3 regions of the Pseudomonas sp. PME37.24/006 genome follow, and region 3 is predicted to be linked to each of the others. Evidence: predicted binding sites of a transcription regulator. Region 3 holds the regulator's gene; each other region holds the start of a gene.
What was found. The regulator sigma-54, encoded in region 3, starts transcription at its own class of promoters, with help from an activator protein. The targets are predictions, from matches to a motif close to ANTGGCATNNANNTTGCTNT.
Positions count from the first base shown of each region.

Region 1: a site for sigma-54 is predicted at 2,720-2,739, ahead of ACZ3GY_RS03340 (CmpA/NrtA family ABC transporter substrate-binding protein). Genes of this name have one in related genera too.
Region 2: a site for sigma-54 is predicted at 2,323-2,342, ahead of ACZ3GY_RS01235 (pilin). Genes of this name have one in related genera too.

Region 1 covers NZ_JBVHNL010000001.1:720,584-727,962, reverse strand. Annotated here, with positions in the region: gene ACZ3GY_RS03355 (nitrate reductase) at 1-237, shown strand, start outside; gene cobA (uroporphyrinogen-III C-methyltransferase) at 276-1,022, shown strand; gene ACZ3GY_RS03345 (nitrate- and nitrite sensing domain-containing protein) at 1,106-2,404, shown strand; gene ACZ3GY_RS03340 (CmpA/NrtA family ABC transporter substrate-binding protein) at 2,872-4,203, shown strand; gene ntrB (nitrate ABC transporter permease) at 4,219-5,064, shown strand; gene ACZ3GY_RS03330 (ABC transporter ATP-binding protein) at 5,075-5,929, shown strand; gene ACZ3GY_RS03325 (hypothetical protein) at 5,939-6,166, opposite strand; gene dcd (dCTP deaminase) at 6,468-7,034, opposite strand; gene ACZ3GY_RS03315 (cold-shock protein) at 7,363-7,379, shown strand, end outside.
Region 2 covers NZ_JBVHNL010000001.1:257,703-265,081, reverse strand. Annotated here, with positions in the region: gene ACZ3GY_RS01240 (sulfatase-like hydrolase/transferase) at 1-1,654, opposite strand, end outside; gene ACZ3GY_RS01235 (pilin) at 1,832-2,275, opposite strand; gene pilB (type IV-A pilus assembly ATPase PilB) at 2,536-4,242, shown strand; gene ACZ3GY_RS01225 (type II secretion system F family protein) at 4,245-5,465, shown strand; gene ACZ3GY_RS01220 (prepilin peptidase) at 5,468-6,340, shown strand; gene coaE (dephospho-CoA kinase) at 6,518-7,126, shown strand; gene yacG (DNA gyrase inhibitor YacG) at 7,123-7,323, shown strand.
Region 3 covers NZ_JBVHNL010000001.1:358,647-366,025, reverse strand. Annotated here, with positions in the region: gene ACZ3GY_RS01650 (KdsC family phosphatase) at 1-344, shown strand, start outside; gene lptC (LPS export ABC transporter periplasmic protein LptC) at 355-924, shown strand; gene lptA (lipopolysaccharide transport periplasmic protein LptA) at 911-1,453, shown strand; gene lptB (LPS export ABC transporter ATP-binding protein) at 1,456-2,181, shown strand; gene ACZ3GY_RS01630 (RNA polymerase factor sigma-54) at 2,350-3,858, shown strand; gene hpf (ribosome hibernation-promoting factor, HPF/YfiA family) at 4,014-4,322, shown strand; gene ptsN (PTS IIA-like nitrogen regulatory protein PtsN) at 4,338-4,802, shown strand; gene rapZ (RNase adapter RapZ) at 4,820-5,677, shown strand; gene ACZ3GY_RS01610 (HPr family phosphocarrier protein) at 5,690-5,962, shown strand; gene ACZ3GY_RS01605 (ZIP family metal transporter) at 5,969-6,865, opposite strand; gene ACZ3GY_RS01600 (superoxide dismutase) at 6,899-7,379, opposite strand, start outside.

The DNA.
Region 1 (7,379 bases), 360 kb from region 3:
CGCGGCCTGCGCCGCTGGCTGCTGGCACCGGTGGAAAGTCCGCCCGGCCAGAGCCGCCGGCAGACCGGCAAGACCCTGTGCACCTGCATGAATGTCAGCGAGACGGCAGTACGCGAGGGCATCCAGCGCGGCTGCGACCTCATCGCGCTCAAACAGAATCTCGGCTGCGGCACCCAGTGCGGCTCCTGCGTACCTGAAATCAAGCGCCTACTGGCGCTACAGACCATCGAAGCCTAGCGAAGACTGGGCTGAACCTAGACAGAAGGAATACCGCGATGAACCCAAGCGTATGGCTGATCGGCGCCGGCCCAGGCGACCCGGAACTGCTCACTCTCAAGGCGGTGCGTGCCCTCGGCCTGGCCGACGTGGTGCTGATCGATGACCTGGTCAATCCGCAGGTGTTGCAGCACTGTCCCGACGCCCGGGTGATCCGCGTGGGCAAGCGCGGCGGCTGCCGCTCGACGCCCCAGGCCTTCATCCATCGCCTGATGCTGCGCTATGCCCGCCAAGGCAAGGTGGTTGCGCGCCTAAAGGGCGGCGACCCGTGCATCTTCGGCCGCGGTGGCGAAGAAGCCGACTGGCTGGCCGCCCGCGGCGTGCATTGCGAGATCGTCAACGGCATCACCGCCGGCCTGGCTGCGGCGACCCGCTGCGGCATCTCCCTAACCCTGCGCGGCATCGCTCGCGGCGTCACTCTGGTTACCGCCCACACCCAGGATGGCAGCTCGCCCAACTGGCAGGCACTGGCCGACAGCGGCACGACGCTGGTGGTGTACATGGGCATCGCTACTCTGGCCGATACCCGCCAGCATCTGCTCGATGCCGGTATGGCGGCGCACACCGCCGTGGCGATGATCGAGAACGCCTCGCTGCCGGATCAACGCGAGTGCCGCAGCACGCTGCTGGAAATGGCCGACGCTGCACTGGCATTCAAGCTGAAAAGCCCGGCCATTCTGGTCATCGGCGATGTGGTTGGCGCTGCCATGGATGCTGCGCGAGAACTTGAGGTACGCAGCGCCTGACCCCTTACGACAGTCCGGTCTATGCAACTGGACTGCTATTTGCACTGTTTTAGTTCAACCGTACTGCCTGAAAGACTGCCCTCATGCCTGACACCACCATGCCTGCCGCCCTGCGATTCATGCTCGCCGCCCGCCGCTGCGAGCTGCAGGGCCTGGAAAGCCTGTCCTTCACCTGCCAACTGGTGACCAATGTCAGTCAGTTGGTGCACCAGCTGCAGAAGGAACGGGGCTACTCCAACATCTATCTGGGCAACCAATCGAGCCATTATCTGCACCAACTTGACGCACACAGTGCCGAGTCAGCCGCCGTAGAGCGTCAGGTACACGAATGCTTCATGGCCATGGATACCGCTCAGGCCAATGCCGCGGATCGTGCCCGCCTGTTCAACCGCATCGCTTATGTCTTGCATGGTCTGGACGAACTGCCCGGCCTGCGCCGCCGCATCCGCGAGCTGCAGCCGACGCCACGCCTGGCCACCCAAGCCTTCACGCGGCTGATTGGCGGGTTGATGGCCGTGGTCTTCGAAGCCGCCGATACCGCAGTCGACCCAGGCATCACCCGGCTGCTGGTGGCCATGTTCAACTTCATGCAGGGCAAGGAGCTGGCCGGTCAGGAGCGCGCCGCGGGTGTCGAGGGCTTCTCGCGCGGGCATTTCGATGCCGAGTTGCAGGAGCGCCTGCAGCATCTCGAAGACGGCCAGGAGCGCTGCTTCGATGTGTTCAGCGAGTTCGCCGATGCAGAGGCGGGGGCCCTGTGGCAACAGATTCACAGCGGCGACACCGTCGCCCAGGTAATCAGCCTGCGCGGCATCGCCAAGCGCACGTCTGCCAATGCCACGGTCGATCCGAGCCTGTGTGAGCTGTGGTTCGAACTCAATACCCGACGCATCGACGCCATGAAGGAAGTGGAAAACCACCTCGCCAATCGCCTGCTGGAACACTGCCGCCGCAGCATCGCCGAAGCCCATGCTGACCTGGACAACCATCGCACGCTGCTCAAGCGTCTGGGGCAGATGGATGTTGGTAGCGATCAGGCGCTGCTGTTCAGCGTGCACAGCAGCACCCTGGACAGTGCATCTCAGGATTCGGTGGGCAACCACCTGACGCGCTCGGTGCTCGACCTGCTGCACGAACAGAACCAACGCCTGCAGCGAGTCAGTGACGAGCTCAAGGAAACCCGCGAAACCCTCAACGAACGCAAAGTGATCGAGCGGGCCAAGAAGCTGCTGATGAACGATTACCGGCTCAGTGAAGAAGATGCCTACGCACGCCTGCGCCAATCCGCTATGGAGCGCAGCATGCGCCTGGTCGACGTCGCCCAGAGCCTGCTCGCCTTCGCCGCCCGCAAGGCCCAGGAAAATCCGCGCAGCGACCGCGCCTGAATGAGCCTTACCGGCCCTGGGTATCGCTGCGCTCAACCACAGGCTACGACCCACTCCGCCCCTGTAGCCCAGCACTGAAAGGCGATGCCCGGGAAAAGTGCCTGCAATAAAGACTCTGGCATCCATGCACCTACGCCGCGCACGGCAAGCGATCGACGCCCCGCTGCTGTGCGGCGCCAGCCTCCGAACTGATCAGGCGCAGCCTCGAAGAAATCGTCCGGCACAGGCTGAAAACCTTTCCTGCTCAAGCAGTTAACGCAGATACACCAAGTACTCAAGGGCAGCTGTCAACCAGCCAGGCCACCGGTGCCAGCTACTGGCATGCAACCTGCTATGTCCGTAACAGGGAGGCAGGCTCTGCCCCTCCACAATCCAAATCCTGGACAACGGCGTCCACCCTCATACAGCCCGCGCGCTGCCATGAGAGTGACGCCGTTTTTTTATGCGTGCCTTTTGGGGAAAACGATATGGACGACAAGCCACGTACACTGCAGAGCATCGACGACAGTACCAATCAGCCACGTCGTACCTTCCTCAAACAATCCATGGGTCTGCTCGGCGGCAGCGCATTGATGAGCATGCTACCTGCGGGCCTGAGCAGTGCGGTATGGGCTGCGGGGAGCGACGGCCTGGAAACCACCAAGGCCAAGCTCGGCTTCATCGCCCTGACCGACGCCGCACCGTTGTTCGTGGCCGATGAACTGGGCTTGTTCGCCAAGCACGGCATGACCGGCGTAGAGGTGCTCAAGCAATCGTCGTGGGGCACCACCCGCGACAACCTGGTGCTCGGCGCCGGCAGTGGCGGCATCGATGGCGCCCATATCCTTACACCGATGCCCTACCTGATGGCCGCCGGTAAGGTGACCACCAACAATACCCCGCTGCCGATGTACATCCTCGCGCGCCTGAACCTCAACGGTCAGGGCATTTCCATCAGCAAGGAATACCAGGATCTAAAGCTTGGCACCGACGCCAGCGCCTTCAAGCAGGCCGTTGCCGCCAAGCAGGCAAAAGGCCAGAAGATTGCAGCGGCGATGACCTTCCCAGGCGGCACCCACGACCTGTGGCTGCGCTACTGGATGGCAGCTGGTGGGATCGAACCCAACAAGGATCTGCCGACGGTGGTCATCCCGCCACCGCAGATGGTCGCCAACATGAAGGTCGGCAGCATGGACGCCTTCTGCGTCGGTGAGCCATGGAACGCTCAGTTGATCAACCAGGGCATTGGCTACAGCGCGGTAACCACCGGCGAGCTGTGGGCCAACCACCCGGAAAAAGCCCTGTCGCTGCGCGCCGATTACGTCGACGCCAACCCCAACGCCACCCGTGCGCTGCTCAAGGCGGTGATGGAAGCGCAGATGTTCTGCGAAGCGGCGGAGAACAAGGAACAGGTCGCCGAGATCTGCGCCAAACGCCGCTGGATCGGCGCTCCCGCCAAGGATCTGCTGGCACGCTTGCAGGGCAACATCGATTACGGCAACGGCCGCGTGGTGGAAAACAGCCCGCACCTGATGCGCTTCTGGAGCGAGTTCGCCTCCTACCCCTTCCAGAGCCACGACCTGTGGTTCCTGACCGAAAACAAACGCTGGGGCTACCTGCCGAAGGACTTCGACAGCCAGGCACTGATCAACACCGTCAACCGCGAGGACATCTGGCGCCAGGCCGCCGCCGAGCTGGCGGTACCTGCCGAGCAGATTCCGCAATCCAAGTCGCGCGGCATCGAGACCTTCTTCGACGGCAAGACCTTCGACCCGCAGAACCCGCAAGCCTATCTCGACAGCCTGTCCCTGAAGGCCTAACCGGAGGAACGCTCCATGAATGCGCCCGTAAAATCGCTGGCCCTGCCGGCCGGTGTCATCGCTCCAAGCTGGCTGAAACGACTGTCGACCACGCTGATGCAATCGGTACTGCCGCCGCTGGTGATCACCTCAGCACTGCTGCTGATCTGGCAATTGCTGTGCAGTGGCCCCACTGCATCGCTGCCGCCACCCAGCCAGGTCATCGAAGACACCTGGGAGCTGATCGTCAATCCGTTCTATGACAATGGCGGCACCGACGTCGGCATGGCCTGGCAACTGCTCGCCAGCCTCGAGCGGGTGGCCTACGGCTATGCCCTGGCAGTCGTGATCGGTGTAGCGTTGGGCGTACTGGTCGGCCAGTCGACCTGGGCCATGCGTGGTCTCGACCCGCTGTTCCAGATCCTCCGTACCGTGCCGCCGCTGGCCTGGTTGCCGCTGTCGCTGGCCGGCTTCAAAGACAGTCACCCATCGGCGCTGTTCGTGATTTTCATCACTGCCATCTGGCCGATCATCATCAATACCTCGGTGGGCATTCGCAACATCCCCGAGGACTACCGCAACGTCGCCAAAGTGCTGCGCCTCAATGGCCTGGAGTACTTCCAGAAGATCATGCTGCCTGCCGCCGCCCCCTACATCTTCTCAGGGCTGCGCATTGGCGTGGGGCTGTCCTGGCTGGCGATTATCGCAGCAGAGATGCTGATTGGTGGCGTGGGTATCGGCTTCTTCATCTGGGACGCGTGGAACGCCTCGCGCATCAGCGACATCATTCTCGCCCTGGTCTACGTTGGCGTGGTCGGCTTCCTGCTCGACCGCCTGGTGCTGTTCGTCGGCAACCGCATCACCCGTGGCACATCGGCCTGAGGAGACAGACATGAGCAAGCACTACCTGAGCATCGAACATGTGGAAAAGTACTTCGAGCGTGACGGCGTCAGCTCCCACGTACTGAACCAGATCAACCTCAACGTCGAGCGTGGCGAATACATCTCTATCATCGGCCATTCCGGTTGCGGCAAATCGACGGTGCTGAACATCGTCGCCGGCCTGACCGATTCCAGCAGCGGCGCGGTGATTCTCGATGGTAGGGAGGTTCGTGGTCCCGGCCCGGATCGCAGCCTGGTGTTCCAGAACCATTCGCTGCTGCCCTGGCTGACGGTGCAGGAAAACGTCGCACTGGCCGTCGACAAGGTCTTCAAACGCACCAAGAGCAAGGCCGAGCGCCGCGACTGGACGCTGCATCATCTGGAGCTGGTGAGCATGGGCCACGCATTGCACAAACGGCCCAGCGAAATTTCCGGCGGCATGAAGCAGCGTGTAGGCATTGCCCGCGCGCTGGCCATGGAACCCAAGGTGCTGCTGCTAGACGAGCCCTTCGGCGCACTCGACGCCCTGACCCGCGCCCACTTGCAGGACGAGGTGATGCGTATCCAGAGCGAGCTGCACAACACGGTGATGATGATCACCCACGACGTCGACGAAGCCGTGCTGCTTTCCGATCGCATCGTGATGATGACCAACGGCCCTTCGGCGACCATTGGCGAAATCCTCACCATCGATCTGCCGCGACCCCGTGACCGCATCGCTCTGGCTGACGACCCGCGCTACAACGCCTATCGGCATGCCGTGCTGAGTTTCCTGCACGAGAAACAGCGCAAGGTCGAACCCATGAGCGCACGCCGCGCTGCCGCAGCTAAAGAGCCGGCCGGCAAGGAGCGCGCTCGCGCCTAGATGCTGCGATCAGTCGCGGGCAATGCCCGTTACGGTAATGCCGAAGCGCTCCTCCAAGCGAACTGCGGGAGTCTGCTCCTCACGGGGCAGCTCCTTCGGTTCGAGGCGCTCCAGGTTCTCTTCGGCCCACTCCAGCAGCCAGATCACAGCCTGCTCGAGGCTGGGTTTGTCTTTCGATTTGACCTTGAGGACTTCGGCCGCCTCATCTCGGCTGTAGGCGATATTCCATTGGCTCATAGTGAGTCTCCAGCGGGTAGTTTTGCGGCTGGCACACAACCTTGCGCACCGTCATAACCATGTAGACCGGCCGCGGGTGAACAGTTCGACCTATAAATCCGAATGAACTTAGCCGGGTACCTCCACTCAGAAACTAGGCATCGATTGATTTCTCCGGGCGCCCATGGCGCCCATTTTTTTGCCTGCAATTTGTCCCCACGTCACTGACTGCCTACCCGGTGCTCGTCCGCAGGCGAGAAATCTCGCCCACAAAAAAGCCGGGAAACACCCGGCTTTTTCGAATCGCACTCCACGTGCCGTATCAGGCCCTGGGCAGCGTCACACCGCGCTGCCCCTGGTACTTGCCGCCCCGATCCTTGTACGACACCTCACAGGCCTCGTCGGACTCAAGGAACAGCATCTGTGCCACACCCTCGTTGGCGTAGATTTTCGCCGGCAGCGTGGTGGTGTTGGAGAATTCCAGCGTCACATGCCCTTCCCACTCCGGCTCCAGCGGCGTGACGTTGACGATGATGCCGCAGCGCGCATAAGTGCTCTTGCCCAGGCAGATGGTCAATACGTTGCGCGGAATGCGGAAGAATTCCACGGTACGTGCCAGCGCAAACGAGTTCGGCGGGATGATGCACACGTCGCTTTTGATATCGACGAAACTTTTCTCGTCGAAATTCTTCGGGTCTACGGTGGCCGAGTTGATATTGGTGAAGACCTTGAATTCATCGGCGCAGCGCACGTCGTAACCGTAGCTCGACACCCCGTAAGAAATCAGCGGTAAGCCGCCTTCATTACGCACCTGGCGCTCGACGAACGGCTCGATCATGCCGTGTTCCTGGGCCATGCGGCGAATCCACTTGTCCGATTTGATGCTCATGGCGGGGCCGTCCTAGAAGGTCTGTGCGGTGAAAAAGTGAACGCATCTTACCGGGCTGAGCGACAGGGTTCAAAGCCTCTTGACAGGCCGTTTGAACAAGAGGCCGCAGTGCTGAATGCCAGGAAATCGCAAAAAGACTGACAGACCATTCGCACTTAGCGAAGAAAGCGGGTATGGTGACCCCACTGTGCTGCATGTGTCACCGCGAATCGCTACATGATGCCTAGATTTCGATCCAAACATCGTCCGACTCCTAGTACTCGTTGCACTCAGTCCCGGCCTGGTTTTATCCAGGGCTGTTATTTCTTTAGATATTAGGAGACATCACATGTCCAATCGTCAGAA
Region 2 (7,379 bases), 100 kb from region 3:
GAAAGTGGATAATTCGAGAGTTGGATTGCGACTGCAATGGAACCCCACGCCAAACGGGCGGTGAATCAATCTCTAGTTCTCGGAGAATAGTCGGTGCAATATCCACCTGTGACGCCAACCGCCAATCACCAAAATTATCGCCATCGTAACCGCGGCGCTGCAAGACAAACGGAATTCGCAAGACCTCCTCATCTACACGATACTGATGACCAAAAAGCCCTTTCTCCCCCAACATCTCACCATGATCGCCAGTAACAACGACCACTGCATTATCAAGATAACCCTTAGACTCCAACTCTTTCAATATCTTATCAGCCACCAAGTCGAATTGAACAACACCATTATCATAATAATTAACCGCCTTAGGAACCTCATCTAACGAGGGTGCTTTTCGCCCCTTCCCAGAAGGCCAACTGTAATAATTAACTGCTGGCTCGAGGCTATCTTCTCGTTTGTGCCTCAAACCGAGGCCGTGTGTAGACATAAGATGAAATTGGAACATCACAGATTGCTGGCCATCATACCGCGGCAGCGAAGCGACGTGATCAACTAGAAGTAAATCATCATTTACATAGCGTACCTTTTGCTGTGACCCATCAAAATACTCATCAACCGTTCCATACGCCTCCTTAAGCCCATAAAAATTCGTATGATCTCCGCTCAACATCAAATTAACCTTATATCCATGTTGCCGAAGCACACTATGCAAAGTTATTGGCTTACTAGGTAATAAATGCAATGGGCGAGATGAGGCTAACGCCATTAAGCCGCAGGATGACTCTGCGCACACTGATCTAGTACTACGAGCCCACAGAGTCTGATGTTTGAGTATTGAGGCAGCAAGATAAGGAGTGGTATCTCTATCATAGCCATATATCCCCATGTGATCCGATCGCAGAGCGTCACCAACGATTAAAACCACATTACGATTCTTGAATACCTGAGAAGGATGGTAAGACAGAACCGCGTCATTCTCAGCAGCATCAATCCTCGGCGAAACGGCGACAGCATGGCTTTGCAGAGCCGATGCTCTGCCTGGGAAAAAACTGACCCCGATAGGTTCCTGCGGATGGCTATAAACTTGACCCGGAAGATACATAGTCAAGGCAAAAGCCGATGTGATACCAAGCAAAGATATAAAAAGCAAGCCCAGCAAACTTAAGCGAGCAGATACCTGCCGAGAGATATCAAGTACCCTAATAAAAAAATACGCGCACCCGAAGAATAAGAGAAGCAAAAAGCATACGGCAAATACCGTCAAGCTGGATATACCAAGAACATCAAAAAGGTATCCCCCTTGCAGCAAGTAAACTTTAAACATCGACCACGTAGCGACTCGCCCCCAAGACATCAAACCAATCAATACACACACATACCAAATCACCAGCAGTAGCGGCGGCAATAAAAGGAGCACCGCAGCGGCTACCCTCTGCAACAGCCCTGCCCTTACAAATCGCCAACTTAAAAGTCTTACCCCGCCCACTCCGAGCCAGATGGCAACAATTATTTTCAGGTGAGGAACCAGAATACTAGTAGGCGCATCAAGAAAACCGATATATACACAAAGAAAAATCAACGGAGGAAGCGCCCACAGAACAGCTTCAGTGAGCAACATCATCCAACGAAACGTCACAACCCGGAAATTTTCTTCCAACAAAATTGCTCCGCAATCTAAAACCTGAGAGAACCTGACAACAAGGTAATTTCTGCCTAGACAGAAATATGCCTGCAGAGAAATATTACAAAAACGCCCCGCAAATGCGGGGCGCTTTACAGACCTCTAGCGTCATGATTATCTCATGAAACACTAGAAGCTTGAGACTGCAACAAATTAAGTAGTAGCAGGACGGCAAGCAGAAGGCAGGAACTTATCATCCAAACCATCACATTCCCAGCGGCTAATTTGAGTCGGCGTGGCAGTACTGTTAGGAATTGGGGTAAGTGTCATAGTCTCGCCACTATGAACACCGGAAGAAAACTCGACAGAAACAACACCCACGTTACTTACAGTTACATTACCCGCGTCAAAATACTTACCTGCTAGGGCACTTGCAGTGTCATCCAAAGTAGCATTGGTTCCCAAAGCGCCCTCTTCGGCCAAATTCACGCCAATATCAGCGCGAATACCTGCTGTAGCTGTAAGGGCCTCGGAAGCCTGAGCACGGCCGGTATAGTCTTGATAAGCCGGCAGAGCGATAGCGGCCAGGATACCGATGATCGCAACAACGATCATCAATTCAATCAGGGTAAAACCCTTTTGCATTTGAGCTTTCATATAACTCTCCAGTCATTAAGTGTTAGGCAGACAAGCCTGCTGGTGACTAAGCAGAAGGCGTGCCAACACACCCAAGCCTCAAGAACACTATGAAATACGAGAATCGCCTCACAAAACGGAACCTGGTGGATGAGTAATGCCAAGCATCCGCACCGCGATTCTCCGCACCTTGTGACAATTTTCGTCACCCAGGTACTGGCCGTTTGGCAGCAACTGCCATCTGCGCTATAACGCACCCATTCGATATGCGTGAGGTGTCCATGAGCGACAATATTCCCCTTTCCGGCTTGGCCAAGCAGGTGGTACTGGCTGAGTTACTGGACGAGAAGGCCGCTCAGCAGGCGCAAACCCAGGCCAAGCGAAATAAATTGTCGCTGGTCACCTACCTAGCACAAAATAAACTGGTTAAGAGTCGCGCTCTGGCGGAGCTAGCAGCGGATCAGTTTGGCGTGGCTTATTTCGACCTCAATGCGCTGGATAAGGAAAGCCAGCCTAGGGACTTGGTCAGTGAAAAACTGGTGCGCCAGCATCGCACTCTGCCACTGTGGCGCCGCGGCAATAAGCTGTTCGTGGGCATCTCCGATCCGTCCAACCATCAGGCGGTTACGGACATCCAGTTCAGCACCGGTCTTTCCACCGAAGCCTTGCTGGTCGAAGACGACAAGCTCGGTGATGCCATCGACAAATTCTTCGATACCGGCAATACCGGCTTGGAAGATATGGGCGACGTGGATCTGGATGGCCTGGAGACCGAAGCCGGCGATGATGACAAGAAGATCAACGACGGCGGCGGCCAGGATGCCGACGACGCGCCGGTGGTGCGCTTCGTTAATAAGATGCTGCTCGATGCCATCAAAGGCGGCTCCTCCGACCTGCACTTCGAACCCTACGAAAAAACCTACCGTGTACGCTTTCGTACAGACGGTATTCTACATGAGACGGCACGCCCGCCGATTCAATTGGCACCGCGCATCAGTGCACGCCTGAAGGTCATGGCTGGGCTGGATATTTCCGAGCGACGCAAGCCGCAGGATGGCCGTATCAAGATGCGCATATCCAAGAGCAAATCCATCGATTTCCGCGTCAATACCTTGCCCACCCTGTGGGGCGAAAAGATCGTGATGCGGATTCTCGACTCCGCCAGCGCGCAGATGGGTATCGATGCCCTGGGATACGAGGAAAGCCAGAAAGACCTGTATATGGCAGCACTCAAGCAGCCGCAGGGAATGATTCTAGTAACCGGCCCTACGGGTTCGGGGAAAACCGTGTCGCTGTATACCGGTCTGAACATCCTCAACACCCCGGACGTGAATATCTCCACAGCGGAAGACCCGGTGGAGATCAACCTGGAGGGCATCAACCAGGTTAACGTCAACCCCAAGCAGGGCATGGACTTTACACAAGCACTTCGTGCATTCCTACGCCAGGATCCTGACATCATCATGGTCGGCGAAATTCGCGATCTGGACACGGCCTCCATTGCTATCAAGGCGGCGCAGACTGGCCATATGGTGATGTCCACCCTGCACACCAACAGTGCGGCTGAAACCCTGACCCGCCTGCGCAATATGGGCGTGCCCTCCTTCAACATCGCGACCTCGGTGAACCTGATCATCGCCCAGCGCCTGGCGCGCAAGCTTTGCAACAGCTGTAAGAAGGAAGTACCCATCCCCAACGAGGCTCTGCTGGAGGAAGGATTTCCTGCAGACAAACTTGGCACCTTCAAGCTCTATGGCCCGGTCGGTTGTGAAAATTGCAAGAACGGTTACAAAGGCCGTGTCGGTATTTATGAAGTAGTTAAAAACACGCCGAGCCTGCAGCGGATTATTATGGAGGAAGGCAATTCCATCGATATTGCCACGCAAATGCGAAAAGACGGCTTCAACGACCTGCGTACCTCGGCCCTGCTGAAGGCCATGCAAGGCGTTACCAGCCTTGAAGAAGTCAACCGCGTGACCAAGGATTAACCATGGCAGCAGCAAAGGCAGCGAAGACCAGCACATTTGTCTGGGAAGGCAAGGATCGTAAGGGATCCGTGGTCAAAGGCGAGCTCAACGGGCAGAACCCAGCCCTGGTCAAGGCGCAACTGCGCAAGCAGGGTATCAACCCGACCAAAGTGCGCAAAAAGAGCATGTCGCTGTTCGGAGCGGGCAAAAAAATCAAGCCAATGGACATTGCCCTTTTCGCACGGCAAATGGCAACGATGATGAAGGCCGGCGTTCCGCTGCTGCAGTCCTTCGACATCATCGCCGATGGTCTCGAAAACCCGAATATGCGCAAGCTGGTCGATGAAATTAAGCAGCATGTGGCAGCCGGTAACAGTTTCGCGGCAGCGCTGCGCACCAAGCCTCAATATTTCGATGATCTGTTCTGCAATCTGGTTGAAGCGGGCGAACAAGCAGGTGCTCTGGAAACGCTGCTGGACAGGGTGGCCACCTACAAGGAAAAAACCGAGGCACTGAAGGCCAAGATCAAGAAGGCGATGAACTATCCCATTGCGGTAGTGGCAGTTGCCGTAATCGTGACCTGTATTTTGCTGATCAAAGTGGTGCCGCAATTCCAGGATGTTTTCTCAAGTTTCGGCGCAGAGTTACCCGGCTTTACTTTGTTCGTGATTGATATATCTGAAGGCCTTCAGGAATGGTGGTTTATCTTCATAATCGCGCTCGTGGCGGTTGGTTACGCGTTTATTCAGGCTAAGCAGCGCTCGGAGAAATTCCGAGACGGCCTGGATCGCGTCGTGCTCAAAGCGCCGATTGTTGGCAATATCGTCTACAAATCATCCGTCGCGCGCTATGCCCGCACACTTTCCACTACTTTCGCGGCAGGCGTACCGCTGGTCGAAGCATTGGACTCGGTGGCAGGCGCTACAGGCAACGTTGTGTTCCGTAATGCCGTTAACAAGGTCAAACAGGACGTAACCAGTGGTATGCAGCTGAATTTCTCCATGCGCTCGACCAATGTGTTTCCCGCCATGGCTGTGCAGATGACCGCCATTGGTGAAGAGTCCGGTGCACTGGATACCATGCTCGACAAGGTGGCCAGCTACTACGAGGCGGAAGTAGATAACGCCGTAGATGGCCTGACCGCACTGATGGAGCCATTGATCATGTCCGTGCTTGGCGTATTGGTCGGTGGCTTGGTCATCGCCATGTACCTACCAATCTTCCAACTGGGCGCTGTCGTCTAACCATGACCGTGATCGAGTTTTTGGCCGGCAATACGCCGGCCTTTGTTTTCTGCGTGCTATTGCTGGGCTTGCTGGTCGGCAGTTTCCTCAACGTCGTGATCCATCGCTTGCCCAAGATGATGTTTCGAGACTGGCGTAATCAGGCGCGCGAGGTGCTGGAACTATCGGCGGAACCGGAGGGTGAGACTTACAACCTGGTACTCCCCCACTCCAGCTGCCCACAGTGCAACCATGAAATTCGCCCCTGGGAGAATATCCCGGTTATCAGCTACCTCTTTCTGCGTGGCAAGTGCTCGGGCTGCAAGGCGAAAATCAGCCTGCGCTACCCACTGGTCGAGCTAAGCTGCGGACTGCTATCGGCGTATATCGCTTGGCATTTTGGTTTTAGCTGGCAGGCAGGCAGCATGCTGGTACTGGCCTGGGGGTTGCTGGCCATGAGCCTGATCGATGCGGATCATCAGCTGTTACCCGATTCCTTGGTACTGCCACTGTTGTGGCTGGGCTTGATCGTCAACCACTTTGGTCTGTTCACCAGCCTTGAAGATGCCCTGTGGGGCGCAGTGGCTGGCTACCTGAGCTTGTGGTCGGTGTTTTGGCTGTTCAAGTTGGTGACCGGCAAGGAAGGCATGGGCTACGGCGACTTCAAGCTGCTGGCCATGCTCGGCGCATGGGGCGGCTGGCAGATTTTGCCGCTTACCATTTTGCTGTCTTCCGTAGTCGGCGCAGTGCTGGGTGTGATCCTGCTGCGCCTACGCGATGCGAATACCAGCACGCCTATTCCGTTTGGCCCTTACTTAGCCATTGCAGGGTTTATCGCGCTGCTCTGGGGCAAGCAGATTACCGACGGTTATTTGCAGTTTGCTGGCTTTAATTAGCGGCCGAAGGATTATGCAGTGCACTGCACCCTGGGTATCGCTCCGCGATACCCAGGCTACGATCTGGCAGGCTAACCGTTAGATCACTTTTCATCGACCAGCCGCCAAGGCTTTCACCACCACCCCCTCACTCCTTTATAATGCCGCCCCTATTGATTGCAGGGGCACGCGCACACCATGAAACCCTGGACGCTCGGCCTTACCGGCGGTATCGGCAGCGGCAAGAGCGCCGTTGCCGAGCATTTCGTCGAACTGGGCGTGGATCTGATCGATGCAGACCAGGCGGCACGCTGGGTCGTGGAGCCTGGCCGACCGGCGTTAGCGGCCATTGCCGAACATTTTGGCGAGCAGGTTGTGCAAGCGGACGGCCAGCTGAATCGCTCGGCACTGCGCGAGCGAATTTTTGCAGACCCCGCACAGCGCCGTTGGCTGGAAAATCTACTGCACCCGCTGATCGCCCAAGAGGTCGCCCAATTCCTGAACGCCGCCACATCACCCTATGCAATTCTGGTATCACCGCTGCTGATCGAGTCCGGCCAATACAAGCTGACGCAGCGCGTGCTGGTGGTGGATGTGCCCACGCAACTGCAGATCGAACGCACCATGCGCCGAGATCAGTTGTCGGCTGAACAGGTGCAAACGATTCTGGCCGCTCAGGCAACGCGCGAGGAACGCCTGCGCCATGCCGATGACGTGCTGACCAACGACCGTGACATGGCGTGGATAAGAAGCGAAGTCGAACGCCTGCATGCCTTTTATCTGACCTTGAATGGAGGCCAACCATGAGCACCCCTACCCTCGTCGCCTGTCCGACCTGCGCCGCCCCAGTGGAATGGGGCCCGCAAAGCCCGAGTCGCCCCTTTTGTTCCGAGCGCTGCAAACTGATCGACCTTGGCGCCTGGGCTTCGGAAGAACATGCGATTCCCGGAAATGAGCTGGAAGACGATCTGTTTTCCGATGATCTGCCGCCGCGTCAGCATTGATTTAATGACCGCACTTTAGGCAAACGACGGATTACGCTTCGCTAGGCTACGCGCTC
Region 3 (7,379 bases):
TCAGCGGCCGCAAGACTCCCGTAGTCGAGCGCCGCGCACAGAACCTGGGTATCCAGCATTTGTACCAGGGCCGTGAAGACAAACTCGACGTGCTCGACGAGCTGCTCGCCGAGCTGGGCCTCAGTTACGAGCAGGTGGCCTACCTGGGTGACGACTTGCCGGATCTGCCGGTAATCCGCCGTGTCGGCCTGGGTATGGCGGTAGCCAGCGGCAACGAATTTGTGCGCGAGCATGCCCACGGCGTCACACAAGCGCGCGGCGGCGAAGGTGCGGCACGCGAATTCTGCGAACTGATCATGCGTGGCCAGGGTACTCTCGAAGCCGCCCAAGCGGCCTACCTTTAGGGGTTTACTGATGTTGCGCAAATTCATCACACCCGTCCTGCTGACCTTCGGCGCCCTGCTGCTGGTGGCAGCCGGGTACTGGAACATCAACCCGGACAGTTTCTCCAGCGCGCCACAGCAGAGCGGCCCGGACAACCCGATCGACTTCTACGCCGTGAACGCCCGCAGCGTGCAGTACCTGCCCGACGGCAAGGTACAGAGCGACATGACCAGTGATCTGCTCGAGCATGTGCAGAGTACCGACGTCACCCTACTGACCGAACCGCGCATGAACCTGTTCCGGGGCACCGAGCTTCCCTGGAAAGTACGCAGCGCACGCGGCGAGGTAGGCCCCGATGGCGACGAGGTCGAATTGATCGACCAGGTGCGGGTGGAACGCACAGACGAAAAGGGCCGCGCCACTATACTTACCACCAGCCGCCTGACCGTATTCCCACAGAAGGAATATGCGCAGACCCAGCAAGCCGTTAGAATCGACGCGGCCAACGGGGTGACCACGGCACAAGGAATGAAAGCGTACTTGAATGACGGCAGGATGCTCCTGCAGTCCAACGTAAGAGGCCAGCATGAGGTTCGTTAAAACCCTCCCCCTACTTCTCAGCCTCGGCGCCACGCTCGGAAGCGCAAGCGCCTGGGCTCTGCCGAGCGACCGTGATCAACCGATCCGCGTGCAGGCCGACAGTGCTGAGCTGGACGACAAACAAGGCGTTGCAGTGTATCGCGGCGACGTCGTCATCACTCAGGGCACCCTGAAAATCACTGGCGACACCGTCACCATCACCCAGAACGCAAAGGGTGAGGTCGATGTGTTCACCTCGGTGGGCAAACCCGCCTATTACGAGCAGAAGCCCTCGGCCGACAAGCAGATCGTCAAGGCTTACGGCCTGACCATCCAGTACTTTGCTGCCAATGAGCGCATCGTACTGATCGACCAGGCCAAGGTGGTTCAGGAAGGCAACACCTTCGAAGGCGAGAAAATCGTCTATGACACCCAGCGACAGATCGTCAATGCAGGCCGCGCCACGGGCACCAATGTGTCGACGCCGCGCCCGCGTATCGACATGGTGATCCAGCCGCAGAAAAAACCCGCCGCTGAGCAGGGCCAATAACGATGGCAACTCTGAAAGCCCAGCACCTGGCCAAAAGCTATAAAGGTCGCCAGGTCGTTCGCGACGTAAGCCTGAGCATCGACAGCGGGCAGATCGTCGGCTTGCTCGGCCCCAACGGCGCCGGCAAGACCACCTGCTTCTACATGATCGTCGGTCTGGTTCAGGCCGATCAGGGCCGCGTACTGATCGACGATCTCGACGTCAGCCACCAGCCCATGCACGGCCGCGCCCGCGCCGGTATAGGCTACCTGCCTCAGGAAGCGTCGATCTTCCGCAAGCTCAGTGTGTCCGATAACATCATGGCGATCCTGGAAACGCGCAAGGATCTGAGCCGCGCGCAGCGGCTGCAGGAACTGGAGGGCCTACTGCAGGAATTCCACATCACCCACATTCGCGACAACCTGGGCATGAGCCTGTCGGGTGGTGAGCGCCGCCGTGTAGAAATCGCCCGCGCCCTTGCAACATCACCGAAATTCATCCTTCTCGACGAGCCCTTCGCCGGCGTCGACCCGATTTCGGTCGGTGACATCAAGCAAATCATTCACCACCTCAAAGCCAAAGGCATTGGGGTGCTGATCACCGACCACAATGTGCGCGAAACCCTGGATATCTGCGAGACCGCCTATATCGTCAGCGACGGCCAACTGATCGCCGAGGGCGACTCCGCTGCGATCCTGGCCAACCAGATGGTAAAGGAAGTCTACCTGGGCCACGAATTCCGCCTGTAACGGTTTTCCCACCGATGGGCATCCAGAGCCTGTTACCCCACGACATGGTCGTAATGAAATGGTAACGGGCTCTAGGCAAACCACTCGGGTTCAGGCATATAATTTGCTTCCTAGTGGCGCTTTGGCGCCCTGTCGTGGATTGCGCACAGACGCCAGATAAGGTCTGCAATGAAACCATCGCTAGTCCTGAAAATGGGCCAGCAGCTGACGATGACACCGCAGCTGCAACAAGCCATTCGCCTGCTCCAACTGTCGACTCTCGATCTGCAACAGGAGATCCAGGAGGCGCTGGAGTCGAATCCGATGCTCGAGCGTCAGGAAGAAGGCGACGACTTCGACAATTCGGATCCCATGGCCGACGGTGCGGAAAGTGCCACCACTGCGACTGCTCAGGAAGAGAAATTTCAGGAGCCGACCTTCCAGGAAAACACCCAGACCGTCGACAATCTGGAAGAAGGCGACTGGGGTGAACGCATCCCCAGCGAACTACCCGTAGACACAGCCTGGGAAGACGTCTACCAGACCAGCGCCAGCAGCCTGCCAAGCAATGACGACGACGAGTGGGACTTCACCACTCGCACCTCCGCCGGCGAGAGCCTGCAGAGCCATATGCTTTGGCAACTCAATCTGGCGCCGATGTCCGACAAGGATCGCCTGATCGCCGTTACCCTGATCGACTGCATCAACGCTCAGGGCTACCTCGAAGAAACTCTCGAAGAAATTACCGACGCCTTCGACCCCGAACTCGATGTCGAGCTCGATGAAGTCGAAGCCGTGCTGCACCGCATCCAGCAGTTCGAGCCTTCCGGCATCGCCGCCCGCGACCTGCGCGAGTGCCTGCTTCTGCAATTGCGTCAGCTACCGACCAGTACACCCTGGCTGAGCGAAGCTCAGCGCCTCACCAGCGACTACCTCGACCTGCTCGGCAGCCGCGACTACAGCCAGTTGATGCGCCGCATGAAGCTCAAGGAAGACGAGCTACGCCCGGTTATCGAGCTAATTCAGAGCCTCAACCCGCGCCCTGGCTCGCAGATCGAGTCGAGCGAGCCCGAGTACGTGGTGCCTGACGTGATCGTGCGCAAGCACAACGATCGCTGGCTGGTGGAGCTCAACCAGGAAGCCATGCCGCGCCTACGCGTCAACGCGCAGTACGCAGGCTTCGTGAAACGCGCCGACTCCAGCGCCGACAACACCTTCATGCGCAATCAGTTGCAGGAAGCACGCTGGTTCATCAAGAGCCTGCAGAGTCGCAACGAGACCCTGATGAAGGTCGCGACGCAGATCGTCGAGCATCAGCGCGGCTTCCTCGACTACGGCGACGAAGCCATGAAGCCGCTGGTACTGCATGACATCGCGGAAGCGGTAGGCATGCATGAGTCGACCATTTCCCGCGTCACCACCCAGAAGTACATGCATACGCCGCGTGGCATTTACGAGCTGAAATACTTCTTCTCCAGCCACGTCAGCACCTCCGAAGGCGGCGAATGTTCGTCCACCGCGATCCGCGCGATCATCAAAAAACTGGTCGCCGCGGAAAATGCGAAAAAGCCATTGAGCGATAGCAAGATCGCTGGTTTACTGGAAGCACAGGGCATTCAAGTGGCGCGCCGCACAGTCGCCAAGTACCGTGAATCGCTCGGTATAGCGCCTTCGAGCGAACGCAAGCGATTGATGTAAGCGCCCTTGTAGGGGCATCTCTAAAAACGTTGGCGAGGCAGTTAACGCAGCGGTAACAACGTAGGCAGTTTTTAGAGTTGCCCCGTAGCAAGCCCCAGTGTTCCTGCGGCAGGTCTATAGCCTGCCACTCACACACGGCAACAAGGAGAAGCGGTATGCAAGTCAACATCAGTGGACACCAGCTGGATGTGACAGACGCACTACGCAGCTACATCGAGGAAAAGCTCGGACGTCTCGAGCGGCACTTCGACAAGATCACCAATGTGCAGGTCATCCTGGAGGTCGAGAAGCTCAAGCAGAAAGTCGAAGCTACCTTGCATATCGCCGGAGGCGAAGTGGTGGCAAATGCCGAGCATGAAGACATGTACGCTGCCATTGATCTACTGACCGACAAACTTGACCGCCAACTCATCAAGCACAAGGAAAAACAGCTCGACCGCCAGCAGGGCGCAATGGCCCGCTGACCTCGTCCTTATCCTATGATCCGACTTGAAAATATCCTGACCCCCGGCCGTTCCCTCGTGAACGTGCCGGGCGGCAGTAAAAAGCGTGTACTCGAACAGATAGCTGCCGTGATCGCGAGCGACCTGCCCGATCTCGACGGCCAGACCATCTATGAAAGCCTGATCGCCCGGGAAAAACTCGGTTCGACCGGTTTTGGCAATGGCATCGCCATTCCCCACTGCCGCCTACCCGGCTGCAGCTCACCGATCAGTGCACTGCTGAAACTCAACGCTGCGGTCGACTTCGACGCCATCGATGGTGCGCCCGTCGATTTGCTGTTCGTGCTGCTGGTTCCCGAAGCAGCGACCGATGAGCACCTGGAACTGCTGCGCCAGATCGCCAGCATGTTCGACCGCGAGGACGTTCGCGAGCGGCTGCGCCAGGCTCAAGACAGTGAATCGCTGTACCAGACCGTAGTGAACGTGCAGAACGGCCAATAGCCCTACAGGATTAGCCCATGCGCCTGATCATCGTCAGCGGCCGTTCCGGCTCGGGCAAGAGCACCGCTCTCGACGTGCTCGAGGACAACGGTTTCTATTGCATCGACAACCTGCCTGCCGGCCTGCTTCCGGAGCTGGCCGAACGGGCGTTGTTGCATACCGAGCTGTTGCACCCACAAGTGGCGGTATCGATAGACGCACGCAACCTGCCTAGCCAGCTCAAGCGCTTTTCCGAACTGCTTGATGAAGTGCGCGGCCGCAACATCCGTTGCGATGTCCTGTATCTGGACGCCAGCGAAGAAACCCTGCTCAAGCGCTTTTCGGAGACGCGCAGACGTCACCCGCTGACCAACGACCAGCGCTCGCTGGCCGAAGCCATGGTCGACGAGACCAAACTACTGAGCCCGATCATCGACCGTGCCGATCTGAAGATCGACACCACTCACCTGAATCTCTACCAACTGCGCGACACCCTCAAGCTGCGCCTGCTCAACCAGCCGGAACCGGGTACCGCCTACCTGATCGAATCCTTCGGTTTCAAACGGGGGATGCCGGTGGATGCAGATCTAGTGTTTGACGTGCGCTGCCTGCCCAATCCCTACTGGAAACCCGAACTGCGTGACTTCACCGGCCTCGAGCAGCCGGTCGAGGAATACCTGGCAGCCCAGGAGGACGTCCAGGACATGTACCAGGACATCTTCACCTATCTGCACAAGTGGCTGCCGCGCTTCGCTGCCAGCAACCGCTCTTACGTTACCGTTGCGATCGGCTGCACGGGCGGCCACCATCGCTCGGTGTACCTCGCCAACCGCCTGGGGCACGCCCTCAAACCGCTGCTGAAGAATGTTCAGATCCGCCACCGCGACCTCAGTTAAGGAATTGCCGCGATGCCCGCCTGTGAAATCACCATCATCAACAAACTCGGCCTGCACGCGCGCGCGGCCGCCAAGTTCGTCGGGGTCGCGGGGCGTTTTCCCTGCCAGGTGAGAATCGGGCGTAGCGTCGAGAGCCTCGTAGATGGCAAGAGCATCATGGCGGTGATGATGCTCGCCGCCGGCAAGGGCACCATCGTGCACCTGGCGACCGAGGGCGAGCGGGAAGAGGAAGCCCTGCAGGCGCTGATTGACCTGATCAATAACTACTTCGACGAAGGCGAGTGATCGCCCTCAGACGTTCAGGGCATTGCCCACAGCCAACATCAACACGAACCCCGATGCAAAACCCAGTACAGCCGGTGGCATGTCACTGCGTCGATACAGCTTGGGAATGATCTCGCGTATCACCACGAAGAGCATTGCCCCCGCCGCGATCGCCAGCCCCCAGGGCAGCAACTGCAACGACACGCCGACCAACCAGGCCGAAAGCAGCGCGAACAGCGGCTCGACCAACCCGGAGGCGGCGCCGCAAAAAACCGCCTTCCATCGCGACATTCCTGCCCCGGCCAGCACCAGGGCAATGATCAGCCCCTCGGGTACGTCCTGCAACGCAATCCCCAGCGCCAATCCGTCGGCATTAGACAGATTGGCCGCGGCCGCCACACCGACCGCCATTCCTTCCGGCACGTTGTGCAGAACGATGGCGATAACGAACAGCCAGACGCTCAAGCCGACGCCCTGATCTGCCTGCATGTTCGCTCGCGATGTACGAGACAACCAGTGGCCCAGCACCCATAAGGCACCAGCACCGAGCACCACTCCTGCGGCGACCAGCAGCGAGCCCTGACTAGCGCTCAGGCCCAGCTCGTGAGTCAGCTGAAAAGCCGGCGGAAGGAGTGAAAAAAGACTGGCAGCGAGCATCATGCCCCCACCGAAACCCAGCATGGCCGTGTAAGAACGTGCCGAAATGCTGCGCATGAAAATAACTGGCAAGGCACCCAGTGCTGTGCCAAGAGCACACAGCATGCCGCCTTGCCAGGCATACCAGAGAGCCGGCGAAAGCCGGCTCTGCAAACCACTCCAGACCTTGAGGGCAAGAATGATCCCGCCGCCAACGAGCAGCATCAGGCCCAATGCATAGCGAAAGGAACGGCCATTGGCCGCGATCAACTCGTGCAGTGGGCTCATGCGTACACTCGATGCCGGCTCATAGGCATGCAATCAAGCCAGAGCTGCCTGATAGCGACGCGCCACTTCGGCCCAATCGACGACGTTGTAGAACGCACCGATGTATTCGGGGCGACGGTTCTGGTAGCGCAGGTAGTAGGCATGCTCCCACACGTCCAGACCCAGAATCGGCGTATTACCGTTCATCAGCGGGCTGTCCTGGTTACCGGTGCTTTCAACCACCAGCTTCTTCTGTGGCGTTACGCTGAGCCAGGCCCAGCCGCTGCCGAAGCGGGTCAGTGCGGCTTTGGTGAAGGCTTCCTTGAAAGCCTCCAGGCCACCCAGCTGGCTGTCGATGGCGGCTTTCAACTCACCTTGGGGCTCACCACCGCCACTGGTGCTCATCACGCTCCAGAACAGCGAATGGTTGGCATGCCCACCACCGTTGTTGATCACCGCACCGCGCTTGTCTTCCGGCACTTCCTTGAGACGAGTGAGCAGCTCTTCGACCGGCAGCTCGCCAAGCGAGTTGCCT